3 regions of the Planococcus rifietoensis genome follow, and region 3 is predicted to be linked to each of the others. Evidence: riboswitches for the same ligand, from Rfam matches in the RefSeq annotation. Region 3 holds a riboswitch; each other region holds the start of a gene.
The links. A riboswitch is a leader RNA that binds a small molecule or an ion and turns the genes downstream of it on or off. The one in region 3 is predicted to bind S-adenosylmethionine.
Positions count from the first base shown of each region.

Region 1 (6,542 bases), 1.1 Mb from region 3:
GCAATCGTTTTTTTCGAGCAATTTGACCATCGACAATCTCGTCTTATCGCCCAATAGCTTCAGCACCATGCTCGCTTTGTCAATTTCTATTTCGCGCGCTTTCACTTCCATCGGATGATTCCCCCCGCTTCTATACTTAGGTCTGGTTAAATACTGTAATGCCAAATACAGCATATCAGCATATACTTATATGTTCAAGCAGTGATCTGGATGATAAAACATATGCAACACGTATTTCCATAGAAAAAAGGAGCGGCATGTTCCCGCTCCTTAGTGGCCGATTCTTTTCTTCAGTGATGATGATGCCCTGCCGCTTCAGCCTCTTCTTGCCCTTGGCAGCGAATCGAGTCGTCATGTGGGTGGTCTTCATTTTCCAATTGGACGGTGACATGGCCGATTTTCAGCTCCAACAGCGCATGTTCAATATCCCTAAGCACTTGCTGGCTGTCTTTGAACGAGATATGTTCTTTGACGACTACATGTCCCGACATGGCATTTTTTCCGCTCGTGATGCTCCATACATGCAAGTCATGAATGCTTTTCACCGCAGGCAACGCTTCGATTGTCTGCGCTACTTGCTCCAGGTCGACATTTTTTGGTGTCCCTTCCATCAAGACATGCACCGCTTCTTTCGTCACGCGCCAACCGCTGATCAAGACGAGGATAGCGACAACCACACTCGCCAGCGGATCTGCCCATGCCCACCCGAAGAAAATGATCAAAAGGGCTGCCGTAATCGCGCCGACCGAGCCAAGCAAATCACTTAAGACATGCAAAAAAGCGGCACGGAGATTCAAGTTTTCTTTCGTATCTCCGCCGCGCATCAAAATCCACGCGACGAGGATATTGACGAGCAAGCCGATGACCGCGATAGCCAACATTCCTGAAGTAGCAATTTCCGGTGGATCTGAAAACCGGTGGTAGGCTTCATAGAAAATATAAAGTGAAATCAAGACGAGCGTCACTCCGTTAAAGACTGCCGCTAAAATTTCAAAACGTTTATAGCCGTAAGTCTTCATTTGGTCGGCTGCTTTTTCGCCAATGGAAAAAGCCAGGTAGCCAACACCCAGCGAAATGGAATCGCTCAGCATATGGCCGGCATCAGCCAGCAGCGCTAGGCTGTTCGTCAAATATCCGCCGACCGCCTCGACCACCATATAACTGGTGATGATCAAAAAGGCGATCAGCAATGTTTTTTTATTGCGGCTATGCGAATGATCATGTGATGATCCCATCGCCAACACCTCCACTGCAGCTTTTAATAATCCTTTTCTCTAAATGTATTCCCGAAAAATCACCAGATATCCTATGGAAAACGAAACAAACATCCAGTCACCAGGCTTCCTAACCATAAAAAAACCGGCTCCCATGGCCGGTTTCATCACTGATTTTCTGAGGCTGTTGTCAGGACGGATTCCAGTGATGCTTCAAAACGCAAATTCATTTCCCGTTTCAACAGATGCAATTTTTGGGCATGGTCCGGCTTTACGCCGGTGATGACCGCATCGATTCCCATGACGCCCAAGGTCTGCACGAGCGATTCCAGATAACTGACGCCTTCTTGCGTCACCGAACCCATCGCCGTCAAATCGATCACGACCGTTTCGGCTTCGTATTCATAGATGCGCGTGACAATATACGGGCGGATCGCTTCAACTTTTTTCGCATCCAAATTACCGAACAACGGAATGAGCACATAGCCTCCGCCGATTGCGATGCACGGGGCGGAAAGTTCACGCACTTTATCCAGCAGCGCATCCGACCGTTCTTTTTCCTTGAGCAATTCATAATCCGTTTCTTTCAAGCGGCCCCGCAAGCGAATCAATTGAGCCGTGATGGCAGCCATTTGGTCATCTTTTGGCACCAGTACAAGATTCAGTGAAAAGTCGCTATCCCAGCGGTAATAGACGTCCGCCAAGAAGAAGCCAGCTGCTGTGGTGAAATTCAATTCGATAGGTTTTTTGCTGCCGCGTGTTTTCAGCAAGCGTTCCGCTTTGGCGTGGCTGCCTTCATCGAGTAATTCAAAAAATCTTTTTGGTTTTCCGAAAAGCTGTTCTGCCTCTTGGGAATAATCGACGACCGCAAAGCTATTGTTTAATTGAAAAGCCGGAAGCGGCCATTCAGCCAGTGGAGAGCGTGTCATCGTTCGACCCCTTTCCAGTGCGGATCCATTCCCTGAGCGCACCAAGTTCCCGGACGACGACCGCTCCTTTTATACGCAAATCAGCAAAGCTCGACAAAGTGACGGCCCTGCCGCCAATCAGGACGGCTGGATTTGAGTCCACCTTAGAGAAAGCTTCGGCGTAGGTTTTCAAAACCGGCAAGCGGTGTGCAAGTGCACCCGACAATGCAACAACATCGGGCTGCCATTCACCGGCCAATTCGAGTGCTGAATCGAGCGGCAAATTCGGTCCCATATAGCGGACATCATAGCCCTCTTCACGGAACATCGCCGCGACCATCTTAAGTCCGATATAATGCTCTTCGCCTTCTGGGCCAAAGATCATCGCTTTTTTACGGCCATCCTTATCTTTATTGCGCAGCTCCGTAGCGGACAAGACAAAATCGCAAACAGCGGTTGCCAAGTGCTCTTCCGCTACCGATATTTCATTTTGTTCCCATAATTCCCCGATGCGGTACATCGCCGGCGTCAGAAGTTCGCCGTAGAGCTGTTCATGTGAATGGCTTTCCAGGAAAGCCTGGACATATTTTAAAGCTTCCTCTTCCTGCCCCTGCAGGAAAAGATCCGAAAGCTGTGTTGACTCGTTCATTTGATCAGCCCCTTTTATGTGGAGGGAGCTCCAATAACCGGACTGCGCGATCGAGGCAGCCCCGCATGAAATCTCCTTGCGTTGTTTCGGTATAGCGCGGCACAATTTCGATAAGCCGCTGAAAATTATCGATGATGAGCGCAGTTTCGACATTGCGGCTCACGAGCACCGTCTCGAGCCAGAGTGCATAGTCTAGAAAGGATTGCTCGCTTTGCAGCTCCCACGCGGTTTCGAGGTAATCCAAGTGGTGATGATTGTCTTTGACGGTATGTTCATATCCCTTATCGCCGAAACGTTCCCATAAATTCGGGTACGCTTCGTATATACCGTCTGCCGTGTCGGTCGCGATTTGCTGTTTTTGTTTCTGGTTCATTCGGCCACCACTTCGTATTGATGGACTTTCGGGACGATGCCCGCGAGTTCCTGGTCTGGATAATTCTTCTCCAAATCATGGATTTCCTTGAACTCCTGGCTCTTGACCCAGTTCATGTAGGCTTGTTTGGATTGCCATTCCAAGTGGACGGTCAATTCATGGCGCTTTTTCGTGTTTTGGATCAGCCGGAATGAAGTGAAGCCTTCCGCCTGGTCTACACGGCGCGATCGTTTTTGGTATATTTCTATGACGTCTTGCACTTTATCTTCAGGCACAATGACGGTCGATGTGACGATGTACATAATTCAGAACCCCTTTGCAACTAGCTTTGTATAAGCTGGGCAGGATAAAAGTATACCTCAGCATACCATTTCAGCTTCCGGAATAAAAGCGAGCGACTCTGGGACATTTATAAGACTATTTTCAATATTCCGCTTGTGTTTCGAAAGTAATTGCCGTATGATGGAAAACATCAACCAACCACAACTATATAAAATGATTCTTATCGAGAGAGATGGAGGGATTTGGCCCTGTGAAGTCTCAGCAACCGGACGTGTTTGTCACGGTGCTAATTCCAATAGGTGAAGCCTAGTAGATGAGAAGATAGCATATACGGCAGGGGCTTTCTTCTTATCATAGAAGAAAGCCCCTGCTTTTTGATTTGAAAGGATGAGGATCATGACACAACATAGCTTAGAAACACGCCTGGTACAACTCGGCAACCGCAGCGACCAACGCACCGGGGCGGTCAATCCCCCGATTTATCTTTCTACCGCCTACGAACACGAAGGCCTTGGCAAATCCACAGGCTATGATTATACACGGACGAAAAATCCGACACGCCAGCTTCTCGAAGAAGGGATCGCGAATTTAGAAGGCGGCGACGCAGGCTTTGCCTGCAGTTCTGGAATGGCCGCGATCCAGCTGGTCCTCTCCCTGTTCCGTCCGAACGATGAAATTTTGCTTCCTGAAGATATTTATGGCGGCACCTACCGCCTGCTGGAACAATATGAAGAGAAATACCATATCCGCCCCGTTTACGATTCCTTCATCGATCCGAAAACAGCTGAAGCGAAAATCACTGACAAGACAAAAGCGATTTTCATTGAAACCCCAACCAACCCATTGATGCAGGAGATCGATTTGGAATTGTATGCACAATTGGCGAAACGCCACAAGCTTTTGCTGATCGTCGACAATACCTTTTTGACGCCCTTTCTCCAGCAGCCGCTCGCAATCGGCGCCGATATCGTGCTCCATAGCGCCACCAAATACATCGGCGGCCATAACGATGTGCTTGCTGGGCTAGTCGCCGCAAAAGGCGAGGATTTATGCGAGCAGCTTTTCAACGCCCATAACTCAGCCGGCGCAGTGCTGTCGCCGCTCGATTCCTGGCTGTTGATCCGCGGCTTGAAAACCTTGCCGCTGCGCATGCGCCAGCACGAAGCGAACGCTAAAGAACTCGCCCGTTTTCTGGAAACTCAAGAGACCGTGACAGACGTACTATACCCTGGAAAAGGCGGCATGCTGTCGTTCCGCCTGCGCGAAGAACAATGGGTCGGGACATTTCTCGAGAACCTGTCGCTCATCACATTCGCCGAGAGTCTCGGCGGTGTGGAAAGTTTCATCACGTATCCCGCGACGCAGACCCACGCCGATATGCCGGTCGCAGAACGCACGGCACGCGGCGTCTGTAACCGCCTGCTCCGCTTCTCTGTAGGCGTCGAGCAGGCAGAAGATTTGATCGCTGATTTGTCACAAGCCTTGGCCAAACTGGAAAAGGAGGTCGTTTCCCATGAGTGAACGACGCGAGACGAAATTGATCCATTCAGCAGGCATTGATCCATTAACGGGCGCAGTCAATGTGCCGATTTATTTATCATCGACTTTCCATCAGGAAAGCATCGATTCGTTCGGTCCGTTTGATTACAGCCGCTCCGGCAACCCAACGCGCAAATCGCTTGAAGAAACGATCGCCAAACTTGAAGGCGGTGCGCGGGGCTTGGCCTTTTCTTCCGGCATGGCAGCCATCTCATCGGCCTTCATGCTGTTGAAAGCCGGTGATCATGTGCTGGTCTCGGAAGATGTTTACGGCGGCACTTATCGCTTCATTACGGAAGTGCTGGAAAAATTCAAAGTCGATTACACGTTCGTCGACATGACCGACCTTGGCGAAGTAGCCGCAGCGTTCCAGCCGAACACGAAAGTGGTATACATTGAAACGCCTTCCAATCCCGTCATGAAAATTACCGATATCGAAATGGCTGCGAAACTAGCCAAAGCAAACGATGCCATGACTTTCGTCGACAACACGTTCATGACACCGCTATATCAGAATCCGCTCGAACTCGGTGCGGATATCGTGCTCCACAGCGCGACGAAGTTCCTCTCCGGTCATAGCGACATCACCGCTGGCCTTGCGGTAACAAAAGATGCTGGGCTTGGGGAACAATTGGCATTCATCCAAAATACATTCGGATCTGTGCTCGGCGCACAGGATTCCTATACATTGATCCAAGGCATCAAAACGCTCGGCGCCCGCACAAAACAATCCGGCGAGACGACCGCACGCATTGCCGAGTATCTGCATAGGCACCCGCTTGTCGAAGAAGTCTATTATCCCGGCTTCTCGTTCCATCCCGGAAACCCGATCCATAAGCGTCAGGCTAGCCACGCAGGCTGTGTGCTGTCATTCCGCCTAGCAGATAAGGACGCCGCCCGCATTCTCGTAGATGCTTTGGAAATTCCTGTGTTCGCCGTCAGCCTTGGCGCTGTCGAATCGATCCTGTCCTACCCGGCTACAATGTCCCATGCCGCAATGCCGCCCGCTGAACGCGAAAAGCGCGGCATCACCGATGGGGTTCTGCGCTTTTCCGCAGGACTCGAGCATCCCGATGACTTGATCAACGATTTCAGCCAAGCACTCGAAAAAATCGCGATCGCTAAAGGACTGAGTGTCGCTGATTGATCGTGCTCATTCAAAAAGACCGTCCGGCTCGTTATCGAATTGACGAAACCGGACAGTCTTTTTTTCATGCCTTTGTACTTGCCGCTAAACCTAAGAAAGCCTGAATTCCAGGGGGAGGGGAATTCAGGCTTTCTTCTATTTATCATAAGACAATCTGCTGGGCAGGCTCTTTGAGCGATACTTTGGCAACGCCCGTTTCTTCGGCAGCCCTAGAGACTGCTTCGGCGACCGCCTGTGCTACACGCGGGTCGAACGGCTTCGGTATCACATAATCTTCGTGAAGTTCATGGGTGGCGATCAAGGCGGCGATCGCTTCAACCGCTGCGATTTTCATTGCGTCATTGATATCGCTTGCCTGTACATCAAGGGCGCCGCGGAACAACCCGGGAAACGCCAGCACATTATTGACCTGGTTAGCAAAATCGGAACG
Region 1 covers NZ_CP013659.2:2,062,976-2,069,517, forward strand. The annotation lists gene AUC31_RS10310 (ArsR/SmtB family transcription factor) at 1-111, opposite strand, end outside; gene AUC31_RS10315 (cation diffusion facilitator family transporter) at 291-1,235, opposite strand; gene AUC31_RS10320 (STAS domain-containing protein) at 1,382-2,143, opposite strand; gene AUC31_RS10325 (cobalamin B12-binding domain-containing protein) at 2,121-2,771, opposite strand; gene AUC31_RS17870 (hypothetical protein) at 2,776-3,144, opposite strand; gene AUC31_RS10335 (antibiotic biosynthesis monooxygenase family protein) at 3,141-3,446, opposite strand; SAM riboswitch class I at 3,644-3,746, shown strand; gene AUC31_RS10340 (methionine biosynthesis PLP-dependent protein) at 3,823-4,947, shown strand; gene AUC31_RS10345 (aminotransferase class I/II-fold pyridoxal phosphate-dependent enzyme) at 4,940-6,112, shown strand; gene ystJ (NADP-dependent malic enzyme) at 6,255-6,542, opposite strand, start outside.
Region 1: it holds a riboswitch for S-adenosylmethionine, as region 3 does, so the genes downstream of both, AUC31_RS10340 (methionine biosynthesis PLP-dependent protein) here and AUC31_RS15485 (ABC transporter substrate-binding protein) in region 3, are expected to answer to the same signal.

Region 2 (6,542 bases), 660 kb from region 3:
TCGGCCTTTCGTGGGGCGTCTTCGTCCAAGCGAGCAGCAGCAATAGCGAACCGGTAACAATCGAAGACAATCCCGGCGCCCGCGCCGTATTGGAAAATATCCAGCCGGCAGAAGATGCGGAACTGCAGCCAGACTTTTTATCGGCGAAAGAAGACTTGCCGACATTCTATAGCGATAAAGACTGCTTCTTGACAGGCAGTGTCAGCTCGAAACTCAAGGAATGTTCGTTTGGCGTAACGGAAAACCCTGAGCATGTCGTGGCCTTGGTCGGCGGATCGCATTCGGGGCACTGGTTCCCGGCGCTTGAAGCAGTCGCAGAAGAAATGAACATGCGCATCGATGTCTATAACAAAGATGCCTGCCGATTCTCAAGCGGCGATTTCGACGGCCAGCTGGATGAAGCGTGCATGACGTGGAATGATAATCTGCAAGAGCGCCTGATGGCAGAACCGCCTGATTTGATCTTCACGACAGCGACGGTGAATTCTGGCGATACGGTGCCAAAAGGGTATATCAATAAGTGGAAAGAGTTCGAAGGGGTCGCGGAGATTTTCGCGGTGCGCGACAACCCGCGCATGAAAGTCGACCCGACGCTCTGTCTCGATGAATTGAACGTCGACAATTGTTCGGTGGAACGCGACAAAGCTTTGGCGGATGTCGTGCCGTGGGAAAATACGGAAGGCATCCCGAACAATGTGACGTTTGCCGATATGTCCGAATATTTCTGTACGGACGATACGTGCCCGCCTGTGGTCGGCAATGTACTCGTCTACCGGGATAAGCATCATTTGACGACGCTTTATTCACAAACAATGGGGCCGGCGTTGAAAGAACATCTTGAACCGGCTCTTGAAAATTTAAACTGATGAATACCGAACGCCTCCGGAAGGACTATCTTCCGGAGGCGTTTTCTATTGCGGCGCCGAGCAGGGAAAATAAGTGCTGCGTCGAAAGAGTTACAAAGGAAACCGTTTACGGAGAACGCGCAGCAAAATCGGAGAGGGGTATGTGGCATGAAACGCAGATGGCCGGTTTTAGCATTGACAACGCTTGGGGCATACGGAGCTTACCGAAAGTACAAAGACATGACGCGGCTCGTCAAGCCGACGTGGCCGGAAGTCCGGCACGCCGGGGAAGTGGAACAGGCAAGAACGGACAATCTCCCGAAACCGATCTCCAAATGGCTGGAAGTCAGCGGCGCGGTCGGCCGTGAACAGGTGATGGGCGTTTATGTAAAGCAAGAGGGCTGGATGAAAACCAAACCCGACCAGGAAGAATGGAGCGAATCGACCGCCGAGCAATACAGTTTTGTCGACCCGCCGTCGTTTTATTGGAAAGCGCGCATGAAAGTGGACGGCTTGTTCGTCACAGGGTCTGACAGTTTTCGGGATGGCCGTGCGGGCATGCGCATCCGCTTTGCGGGGCTCGTGCCGATCAACCGGGCAATTCCCGACGGCAAGCTTGATGAATCGGCATTGCAGCGCTTTTTAATGGAAATGGCCTGGCTGCCGGGGCTAGTGTTCAGCCCGTATGTGCGGTTTTTGAACAGCAACGAACGTTCAGTGGAAGCGGAAATGACCTATAACGGGTCGACCGCCAATGTAACGTTCGAGTTTGATGAAACAGGGCGCATGAAGCGGGCGCGTGCGATGCGCTATAAAGAGGTCGGCGAAGATGCCAAGCGCTTGCCGTGCATCGCAGAAGTGCATGAATGGCAAACAGTGGACGGCATCGAAATCCCGCGGCGCATCGACATCACCTGGATCATCGACGGTCAAGCCTTCACTTGGTACAAATTCACCGTCGAAGCCGCCAAATTCAACCCGCGTGTCCCGGATGCCTGGTAGGCAGCAGAAATGTAACAGAAAGTTCTTTGTTTTTTGATAAATCACCTTGACCCAAATCACCACAGGGGGTATCATGTGGGAATACTAAAAACTGCATAGTGAATTCTTATCTAGAGAAGTCGAGGGACTGGCCCGATGACGCTTCAGCAACCAGCCGTTAGGTCAGGTGCTAATTCCAGCAGGCACACGCCTGGCAGATGAAAAGGAACGAGTCCGATATCGTAAAGCCTTCTTTTTCATGGAAGGCTTTTTTTGTTTATATCGATGCGTCCGCAGCTGCACGGCCAAACAGACAGAGGAGGACGAATCATGCTATTAGATGAACTGAAAAAACGGATGCTGACGGCGGACGGCGCTATGGGAACGCTGTTGTACTCCTACGGTATCGAATACTGCAACGAGGAATTGAACATCCAGCGCCCGGAAGTGATTGAGAAGATCCACCGCGACTATATTGCGGCCGGGGCGGACATCATCCAAACGAACACATACGGGGCGAATGCCCATAAACTGGCGCGCTATGGACTCGAAGAACAGACCGAAGCGATCAATAAAGCGGCGATTGCGATCGCCAATAAAGCCGCAAAAGACGGCGGGCAATTCGTGCTCGGCACAATCGGCGGCATCCGCGGCATCCGCAAAAGCGATGCGACTTTGGATGAAATCGTCGCCATGGTCGACCAGCAAGCACAGCATCTATTGTCCGGCGACCCGGATGGCTTGCTGCTTGAGACGTATTATGATTTCGAGGAACTGGCGGCGACCGTTAGCCATCTGAAGAAACTGACCGACGCCCCGCTAATCGCGCAATTATCGATGCACGAACCCGGCATCTTGCAAAACGGCATGAGCTTGAACGAAGGATTGAAACGGCTCGATGCGCTCGGCGCAGAAATTGTCGGCGTTAATTGCCGTCTCGGCCCGCACCATACGATCCAGGCGTTTGAAGGCGTCGAACTGCCGGAAAAAGCCTTTTTGTCCGCTTACCCGAACGCTTCGCTATTGGATATTGAAGACGGGCGCATCGTCTATGAATCGGAAGCCGATTATTTCGGCCGTGCGGCATTGCTTTTGCGCGAAGAAGGCGTGCGCCTCATTGGCGGTTGTTGCGGCACGACGCCAAAGCATATCGAAGCGGTGAAAAAACGCATTGGCCATTTGCAGCCGATCACCGAAAAGAAAGTCGAAGAGAAAAAGCCGATCGTCATCCGTGAAGCGGAAGCCTTGAAAGACAAGCCTTTGCACGAAAAAGCGAAAACCGAGCGGACCATCATCGTCGAACTCGATACGCCGCGCCATTTGGATGTCGAGAAATTCCTTGAAGGTTCAAAAGCATTGGACGCAGAAGGCATCGATGCCATCACGATGGCCGACAATTCACTGGCCTCGCCGCGCATCAGTAATATGGCGATGGGCTCGATCCTCAAGCATAAGCAGGATGTCAGACCTCTTGCGCATATTACCTGTAGAGACCGCAATTTGATCGGCCTGCAATCACATATCATGGGGCTGAACGCACTTGGTATCCACGACATACTCGCCGTTACGGGTGATCCGACAAAAGTCGGCGATTTTCCGGGTGCGACAAGCGTCTATGATGTCTCGAGCCTAGAATTGATCCAGCTCATCAAAAAGCTCAACGAAGGCATTTCATTCTCCGGGAAACCGCTCCGGAAAAAAGCGAATTTCTCGGTCGCTGCCGCGTTCAACCCGAACGTCCGCGTGGTGGAGCGAGCTGTTCAAAGGCTCGAGAAAAAAATCGAAGCCGGGGCGGATTATTTCATTTCACAACCGGTCTATACGAAAGAGAAAATCATCGAGATCCACGAGGCGACAAAGCATCTGGACACGCCGATTTTCCTTGGGGTCATGCCGCTGACGAGCATACGCAGCGCCGACTTCCTGCATAATGAAGTACCGGGCATCAAATTGTCGGAAGAGGCACTTGACCGCATGAGGGCTTGCGGCGAAGACAAAGAAAAATCGACCGCGGAAGGCATCCAAATCGCGAAAGAATTGATCGATACCGCAGCGGAATTGTTCAACGGCATTTATTTGATCACGCCATTTGTGCGCTACGACATGACGGTGGAATTGATCCGCCACATCCGACAACTAGATTTAAAGAAAGCGAGCGATCGTGCCTATGCCTAAACATTTAATTGAACAGCAGCTCGAAAAACGCATCCTCATCATCGACGGTGCAATGGGGACGATGATCCAAAATGCAGATTTGTCTGCCGAGGATTTCGGTGGCGAAGAATACGACGGCTGCAATGAATACTTGAATATTGTCCGACCCGATGTGCTTGAAGGGGTGCACGACGCTTATTTGGAAGCGGGCGCTGACATCATCTGCACAAACACATTCGGCGGCACGCCAGTCGTTTTGGATGAATACGGGCTCGGTCATCGTGCAGCGGAAATCAATCAAAAAGCGGTGGAAATCGCTAAAATCAGCCAAGCGAAATATTCGACGCCGGAATGGCCGCGCTTTGTTGCGGGCGCACTCGGCCCGACGACGAAAACTTTGTCGGTAACAGGCGGCATTACATTCGACGAATTAAAAACCGATTTCCAGGTACAGGCGAAAGCCTTAATCGAAGGGGGCGCGGATTTACTACTCCTTGAGACGAGCCAGGATATGCTCAATGTCAAAGCGGCGACGATCGCGATACGCGATGCCTTTGAAGAAACCGGAGTGGAATTGCCGGTGATGATTTCAGGGACGATCGAACCGATGGGCACAACGCTTGCTGGACAGACGATTGAAGCCTTTTACGTGTCGATCGAACATATCAAGCCGCTTTCTGTCGGTTTGAACTGTGCGACAGGGCCGGAATTCATGACCGATCATTTGCGTTCGCTGTCTGAACTGTCGACAGGCTATGTCAGCTGCTACCCGAACGCCGGACTGCCGGACGAGGAAGGGCATTACCACGAGACGCCGGAATCTTTGTCGAAAAAACTGCGCGGCTTTGCTGAAAAAGGCTGGCTCAATGTCGTCGGCGGCTGTTGCGGCACGACACCAGCACATATTGCGGCAGTGCGTGAAGCGGTCGACGGGCTGGCTCCGCGCGAGCGCAATGAAACGAGCCATGGACATGCGGTGTCAGGCATCGAAGTGCTCGAATACGACGAGTCGATGCGTCCGCTATTTGTCGGCGAACGCACGAACGTCATCGGTTCGCGCAAATTCAAGCGGCTCATTATCGAAGGGAAATTCGAGGAAGCGGCGGAAATCGCACGCGCCCAAGTGAAGAACGGTGCGCACGTCATCGATATTTGCCTGGCGAACCCGGACCGCGACGAACTTGAAGACATGGCGGCATTCATGCAGGAAGTCGTCAAAAAAGTGAAAGTGCCGCTCGTCATCGACTCCACGGATGAAGACGTTATCGAAGCGTCGCTGAAATTCTCCCAAGGCAAAGCGATCATCAACTCGATCAATTTGGAAGACGGGGAAGAACGTTTTGATGCGGTCATGCCGCTCGTGAAAAAATACGGCGCTTCGGTCGTCGTCGGCACGATTGACGAAATCGGCATGGCGGTGACGCGTGAGCGCAAACTCGAAATTGCGGAACGCTCGTATCACTTGCTGACGGAAAAATGGGGGCTCGCACCGGAAGACATCATTTTCGATCCTCTCGTGTTCCCGGTCGGAACAGGCGACGAGCAATACATCGGCTCGGCGGTTGAAACGGTCGAAGGCATCCGCCTCATCAAGGAAAAGCTGCCGCGCGCTTTGACGATTCTCGGTGTGTCGAATGTGTCGTTTGGCTTGCCGCCGGTCGGCCGCGAAGTATTGAATGCCGTTTATCTCTACCATTGCACGCAAGCCGGGCTTGATTACGCAATCGTCAACACCGAGAAGCTCGAGCGCTTTGCATCGATTCCGAAAGAAGAAGTGAAGATGGCGGAAGAGTTATTGTTCGAGACGACCGACAAAAACTTGGCGGACTTCACGGATTTCTACCGCGATAAGAAAAAGGAAAAAACCGAGGACGATATTCCGGATACCGTGCCGGAGCGCCTCGCTTACTATATTCTCGAAGGCACGAAAGAAGGGCTCATCCCCGATCTTGAGAAAGCGCGCGAGATGTACGAAGACCCGCTCGAGATCATCAACGGCCCGCTCATGGAAGGCATGGCGGAAGTCGGGCGCTTGTTCAACGACAACCAGCTGATTGTCGCAGAAGTGCTGCAATCAGCCGGCGTCATGAAAGCGGCTGTGTCCTATCTCGAAGGCTTTATGGAAAAGAAAGCGGATGATAGCGGAAAAGGCAAAGTCATTCTCGCGACTGTCAAAGGCGACGTCCACGATATTGGCAAAAACTTGGTCGACATCATCTTGTCGAACAACGGCTTTAAAGTGATCGATATCGGCATCAAAGTGACGCCAGCAGCACTCATCGAAGTGATCCGTAAAGAACAGCCGGATATCGTCGGCTTGTCGGGGCTGCTTGTGAAATCCGCCAAGCAGATGGTGTTGACGGCACAGGATTTCCGTGAAGCGGATATCGACGTGCCGATTTTAGTCGGCGGTGCGGCCTTGTCCCGCCGCTTTACCGAAACGAAAATCGCCGCGGAATACAACGGCCCTGTCATTTACGCCAAAGACGCGATGCAAGGGCTGGACCTTGCGAACCGCCTGCAAAGCGGTGCCGGAAAAGCAGTCTTGCTCGAAGAACTCGG
Region 2 covers NZ_CP013659.2:272,512-279,053, forward strand. The annotation lists gene AUC31_RS01380 (acyltransferase family protein) at 1-866, shown strand, start outside; gene AUC31_RS01385 (DUF6920 family protein) at 1,014-1,847, shown strand; SAM riboswitch class I at 1,951-2,051, shown strand; gene AUC31_RS01390 (bifunctional homocysteine S-methyltransferase/methylenetetrahydrofolate reductase) at 2,154-4,001, shown strand; gene metH (methionine synthase) at 3,994-6,542, shown strand, end outside.
Region 2: it holds a riboswitch for S-adenosylmethionine, as region 3 does, so the genes downstream of both, AUC31_RS01390 (bifunctional homocysteine S-methyltransferase/methylenetetrahydrofolate reductase) here and AUC31_RS15485 (ABC transporter substrate-binding protein) in region 3, are expected to answer to the same signal.

Region 3 (6,542 bases):
ACCGACTTCTTCATTGGACCCTGAACTGGTCGATGAAGTATTGGCCACCATCCGCCGCGTCGCGGACACCGGAAAAACGATGTTCATCGTGACCCATGAATTGAGTTTTGCGCGGGAAATTTCGGACCGCGTCATCTTTATGGAAGACGGCGTCATTATTGAGCAAGGCACGGCTGAGCAAATTTTCACTGAGCCCGCCGTTGAAAGAACGAGACAATTTTTAGGGAAAGCCGTCCAAGGCTGAGGGAATAAAGTGAAACGACTGAGAGCGGAAGGATGGTTTGGAATGAACCCGATTGAACAGATATTGAACGAGTTCCCGGTCCTCATCGTGGACGGGGCTATGGCGACAGAACTTGAAAACTATGGATGCAATTTAAATGATTCTTTATGGTCAGCGAAAATATTGATGGAAAATCCGGAGTTAATCAAGAAAGTGCATGTGGATTATTTCCAGGCTGGGGCGGATTGTGCCATTACGGCCAGTTACCAGGCGACTATTGAAGGCTATCAGGAGAGAGGGCTGACAGAATCACAAGCGATCGCATTGATCACGAAGTCTGTCGAGTTGGCAACACAAGCGCGCGACGAGTTTTGGGGCGCTGCAGCGGATCGCTCGGACAGGCCCAAGCCTTTAGTGGCGGCATCAGTCGGCCCGTACGGCGCATTTTTATCGGACGGGTCTGAATACCGCGGCGGCTATGCGATTGGCGAAGAGCAATTGGCCGCATTTCATAGAGAGCGCATCCGGGTGCTGGTGGAAGCAGGAGCGGATATTTTAGCGTGCGAAACTTTGCCGTGCCTTGCGGAAGCGAAAGCGATCGTGAGCGTGCTGGAAGAATTCCCGCAAGTGTCTGCCTGGTTCACATTCAGTGCGAAAGATGAGTTCCATATCAGCGACGGGGAGCGGATCGCGGATTGTGCAAAATGGCTCGAGCAACAACCGCAAGTGGCGGCAATCGGCATTAATTGCACAGCTCCGCAGTTTATCGAATCCTTGATCCAGGAAGTGAAAAGCGCGTCTTCCAAACCGGTCATCGTTTATCCGAATTCCGGCGCCACTTACGACCCGATAAGCAAAACCTGGAGCGAAGAACCGTCAGCTGGTGCGTTTTCAGCTAATTCGAAAGCCTGGCATAAAGCAGGAGCAGATATCATCGGCGGCTGTTGCAGCACGACTCCCGATGATATTGCAGCGATCGCCTCGTGGGCGCGCCAAGGGAAGGCTTCGGAAGTTTAAGGCAGCTCCTGATGCGGGTGATCGTTCATTTTATAAAACCTAGTTGACAAGTAGGTTTTAAATATAGTCTAATGTGAATAAGCTTTTTTCGCATTACTTCACATTAAAGGCAGCTAGTGGGCCTCCTGATTTTTAAACAGCTGAAGGAGGGATTGCATGAACGAACAATATCCTGTCATCCAAGGGGCGGAAGCCTTCTTTCTGAAAGGCGGCGGCACCGGCATCCTACTGTGCCACGGGTTTCTCGGCACGCCGCAAAGCGTTAGGGAGTTAGGCGAAGCGCTCGGCAAGCAAGGCTATACGGTTTCCTGTCCGCGGCTGCCAGGCCATGGCACCCATTTCAAGGACCTGCAACCATTCTCTAATGAGGACTGGTTCCAGAGTGTCGAGCAGGCCTATTTAGAACTCAAGCAAACATGCACATCGGTCTTTGTCATTGGGCAATCGATGGGCGGCACCTTGAGCTTGGATCTGGCCAGCCGCCATTCTGAAATCCGTGGCATCGCGTTGATCAATCCGGCGATCGACATCCCGCAGTTTGAAACTTACCGCAGCCGCCCGGCCCATGCTTACGTCACAGAAGATGCGCCCGATATTAAAAAAGCGGATGCGGTGGAAATCACTTACGGGCAAGCGCCGGTCAAAGCGTATCAGCAATTGCTCGGCTATATGGATGCTGTCCGCGCAAAGCTCGGCGAAGTCCACTGCCCGGTCGTGTGTTTCCAGTCGCTTGAAGATCATGTCGTACCGCCAGCCAACACCGATTATATTCTCGGCAAGGTCGGTTCAGAACACGCGTTCAAGCACGAACTCCATAATTCCTATCACATCGCTTCCATGGACCATGAATTGGATTTTATCGTCGCCAAATCTATTGAATGGATCGAACAGTCGAGTGTTTTGCCGGCAGGACGGCAAGCGTAAACCAAATCGAATTTCAGCGTCATGTAAATAAATTCAATTTCTTCAAAATAATGTTGACAAGCTGGATCAAGGGCCGTAACATGAACTTTACAATTTAATCATCTTATCGAGATTGACTGAGGGACTGGCCCTGAGACGTCAAAGCAGCAGACCGCAATGCGGCACTGTGCTAATTCCTTGTACCGCGCGTACAGAGATAAGAGAGGCGATCGAACGTATGAAACCACTCCTCTTCTTGTCGAAAAGAAGAAGGGGTTTTTTTATTACGTTAAAACCAAGTAAACAGGTAAGATAAATTATTTTTGGCGAAGGAGGTGCCTTCAGTGGACAAATGGTTTTCGAAATACCGTCGGAGCTTGAGCGGCAGATTGGCGCATCAACACTTCGACGCTTCATTGAAAATCTGGGAACTTGGATAGGCTTTTAAGCAGTTGCATACATACTCGAGGCATCATTATTTTTTAAATCATAAGGAGGAACATCGTGAAGAATATCATCTTTTTAGTTATCACGTTAATTGCACTTATCGGATTGGCCGGTTGTTCCGGCAGTGAAGCAAGCCCATCAGATTCAGGCGCAGCTTCAGAACCTGTAGAAGGCGGAGAATTGAATGTGGCGATCGGCGCAGATCCGAACACGCTCGATTGGATGTATACAGGGGAAAGTGCCGCTCGCAAAATCGGCTGGCATATTTATGAAGGCTTGTTTGCCTTGAACCAGGATTTTGAAGCGGCACCGCTGCTCGCGGAAGATTATGAAGTGAGCGAAGACGGAAAAACCTACACGATTAATTTGCGTGAAGGCGTAACTTTCCATAACGGGGAACCAGTAACGGCAGAAGATGCCAAAGCGTCCATCGAACGTTGGCTGAAAGTGTCATCTGTCGGCAAGATCACCAACGACCACGTGGAGTCCGTAGAAGCAGACGGCTCGCAATTGACCATTCAATTGAACAAAGCCTATAGCTCCTTGCTTTCCGATTTGGCTGCCCCGAAATCGGCTGCAGTCGTCTTGCCGAAAGCAATCGCTGAAGCGGCCGGCGAAAAGCCGCTCGACCATGACCAGTATATCGGCACCGGGCCTTTCCAGTTTGATTCGTGGAAGCGCGGCGATGAAATCGTACTTTCCAAATACGACGACTATGCATCCAGAACCGATGAGACAAGCGGTTTGACGGGAGAGAAAAAAGCGTATGTGGATTCGGTCCATTTCAAGATCGTCAAAGACCCTCAAGTGGTGGTTAATGGCTTGAAAACCGGGCTTTACGATTTCGGCGATGAAGTGCCGCTCGATTTGTACGAAGTGATTGAAAGCACGCCGAATATCGAAGCAGGCACCGCCACTAACGGCTATACGGTGTTGACGCCGGATAAATCGGAAGCGCCTTTCGATGACTTGCAAGTGCGCCAGGCATTGAACGCTGCACTCGATAAAGAAGCGATTGCCAAAGCAACATACGGCAACGAGGAATTTTACGAATTGGACGGCGCGTTGTTTACGCCGAACCAAACTGCCCTGTATTCGGAAGAAAACACAGACGGCTTCCTATCCTACGATGTGGATGAAGCGAAACGCTTATTGGAAGAAAGCAGCTACGACGGTGAGCCGATCAAAATTATCTTCTCAAGCGATTCCAACGACTATAAGAAAATTGCCGAGATCGCTGAACAGCAGCTTGAAGCAGCCGGCTTTGCGGTCGAGCTGGAATCCTATGAATGGGCAACATACCTTGAGAAATGGGGAGAGGCTACCAATTGGGATCTCGTTGTCGTCGGATGGTCCCCGTTCTTCTCGCCGAACCAGGCAGGCATGTTGAGCCAGGATTCGAACAGCAGCGGCTGGTACAACAGCGAGAAATGGCAGGAGCAAATCGCCCAGTGGGCACAAGCGGAATCCGAGGAAGAGCGACAGCAGATCCTCGCCGGCTTGAACGAAACGCTCTACGAAGAATTGCCGTTTGAAAAAGTGACGAACATCTCGAACTTGAATGCGCGCACAACCGATATCCACGACTATAGCGAATGGTACGGCCCGCGCTTCTGGAATACGTATAAAACCAATTAAAAACGAGCCATCAAACAGGATAACTAAGAGAAGAAAATCGTCAGGAACGATGCTGGCGATTTTCTTCCTTTTATGGAGAAGGGGGAACACGCAATGCTGAACTACACGATTCGCCGGTTGTTGTCGGTGATTCCCGTCATGCTGGTCGTCAGTGTCATCGTCTTTATGATCGTGCATTTGACTCCCGGTAACCCGGCGTTTCTCATTTTAGGAGAAGACAGTTCACCGGAAGCGATTGCTGATTTGGAGCGTGAACTGGGCTTGGACCAAGCGCTTTATGTCCAATTCTTCAATTGGTTTTCACAAGTCATCACGGGGGATCTCGGAACTTCCGTTTACTCTTCGCAATCGGTGACCTCGCTGATCGCTGAGAATTTCGGGCCGACCTTCAGCTTGATGGCGCTGTCGACGGTGATTTTGCTCGCCATTGCCATTCCAGTGGCGATCCTCATCGTCGCGCTGCGCAAGACCGTCTTGGATCCGATCTTCACATCGGTTTCCTTGTTCGGCGTATCCGTCCCGGAATTCTGGCTCGCGACGCTATTGGTGCTTGGCTTCGGCGTTGCGCTGCCGATCTTTCCGGTGGCCGGCTATGTGCCGTTTGCGGAAGGGGCGGATGCATGGCTTCACCATATTTTGCTGCCGTCGTTTGTACTAGCGATCGTCGAAGTGGGCATCATCGCGCGGATGCTGCGCGACAGCATGCTCGATTCGGTCAATCAGGATTACATCAAAACGGCGCGCGCGAAAGGCGTAAAGGAACGTGAAGTATTGATGCGCCATGTCTTCGTCAATGCCTTGATCCCGACGACGACGGTACTCGGCGCTACCGTGGCCGGCTTGCTTGGCGGCACGGTCATCATCGAGACTTTGTTCACGATTCCGGGCATCGGCCAGCTCTTGGTCGATTCCATCCACCGGCGCGATTACCCAGTCGTCCAGGGAATTGTGCTGTTCATTGCCGGTATTTATGTATTCGTCAATTTATTGGTGGATTTGCTCTACACGTTCCTCGATCCGCGCATCCGCTATGATTGACTATTTGGAAGGAGACGAAACCGATGTTTACTAAGAAAACGAATCTATTGGCGATGGCCATGCTGGTACTTGTCGCGCTTGCGGCGATCACCGCCAGTTCCTGGCTGCCTTTCTCGCCGGCCGCGATTTCCCCGGAACAGCGCTTGACCGGCCCTTCGGCGGCGCATTGGTTCGGCACCGATGATTTCGGTCGCGACATTTTCTCGCGGACCATCGTCGCCGCCCGGGTGTCCTTGTCTGTCGGCGTCATCGTTGCGGTGCTGTCGACGGTAATCGGCACCGTGATCGGCTTGATTTCCGGTTACTTCCGTAAAGTGGATTTCGTGCTGATGCGAATCATCGATGGCTTTCTGGCGTTTCCGGCACTGATCCTTGCGCTGGCGCTGGTCGCGGCACTTGGCGGCAGCATCACCAATATCATCATCGCTTTGACGCTGGCGTTTTTCCCGGTCATGGCGAGAGTCGTCCGTTCGGCGACGCTGCAAGTGAAAAACCAATCCTATATCGAAGCCGCCCAGACGACCGGGTCGAGCCATGCGGTGATTATCACCAAATACATATTGCCGAATATCTTGTCCCCAGTCATTGTCCAAAGCACCTTTATTTTTGCGAAAGCGATTTTAGCGGAAGCGGCGCTCAGCTTTCTCGGCGTGGGGGTTAACCCGTCAACGCCGACCTGGGGCAATATGCTGCAGGAAGCACAGATTTACGTGACCATCGCGCCTTGGTATTCCATTTTCCCGGGCCTTGCGATTGTCATCACCGTTCTGGCTTTGAACTTGCTCGGCGATGGGCTAAGAGACAGTTTTAATCCACATCAAGCGAAACGCAAGCGCAAAACGAAGCTTGCCTGAAAGGGGTATTCGAATGCTGCAAGTAGATAATCTTCATGTCCATCTCGATACACCGGGCGGCCTCGTGAAAGCGGTCGACGGCGTGTCCTTCTCCATCCAAAAAGGAGAGACCATCGGCATCGTTGGGGAGTCGGGGAGCGGCAAAAGCGTGCTTGCCCATTCCTTGATGAAGCTCAATCCGGAACCGCCTGCACTGTATCCACAAGGCACGATTCATTTTGAAGGCCAGCCGGTATTGAAAATGTGCAAAACGGAACTGAGAAAACTGCGGGGCAACGACATCGCCATGATTTTTCAGGATCCGATGTCGAGCTTGAATCCCGTCTCCAAAATCGGCAAGCAATTGATCGAAGCCATACAAGCGCATCAAAAACGTCCGAAACAGCAAGCGCGCGAAAAAGCGATCGAGTTATTGGAAGACG
Region 3 covers NZ_CP013659.2:3,113,677-3,120,218, reverse strand. The annotation lists gene AUC31_RS15500 (amino acid ABC transporter ATP-binding protein) at 1-244, shown strand, start outside; gene mmuM (homocysteine S-methyltransferase) at 287-1,240, shown strand; gene AUC31_RS15490 (alpha/beta hydrolase) at 1,397-2,164, shown strand; SAM riboswitch class I at 2,265-2,367, shown strand; gene AUC31_RS15485 (ABC transporter substrate-binding protein) at 2,648-4,228, shown strand; gene AUC31_RS15480 (ABC transporter permease) at 4,322-5,266, shown strand; gene AUC31_RS15475 (ABC transporter permease) at 5,290-6,120, shown strand; gene AUC31_RS15470 (ABC transporter ATP-binding protein) at 6,134-6,542, shown strand, end outside.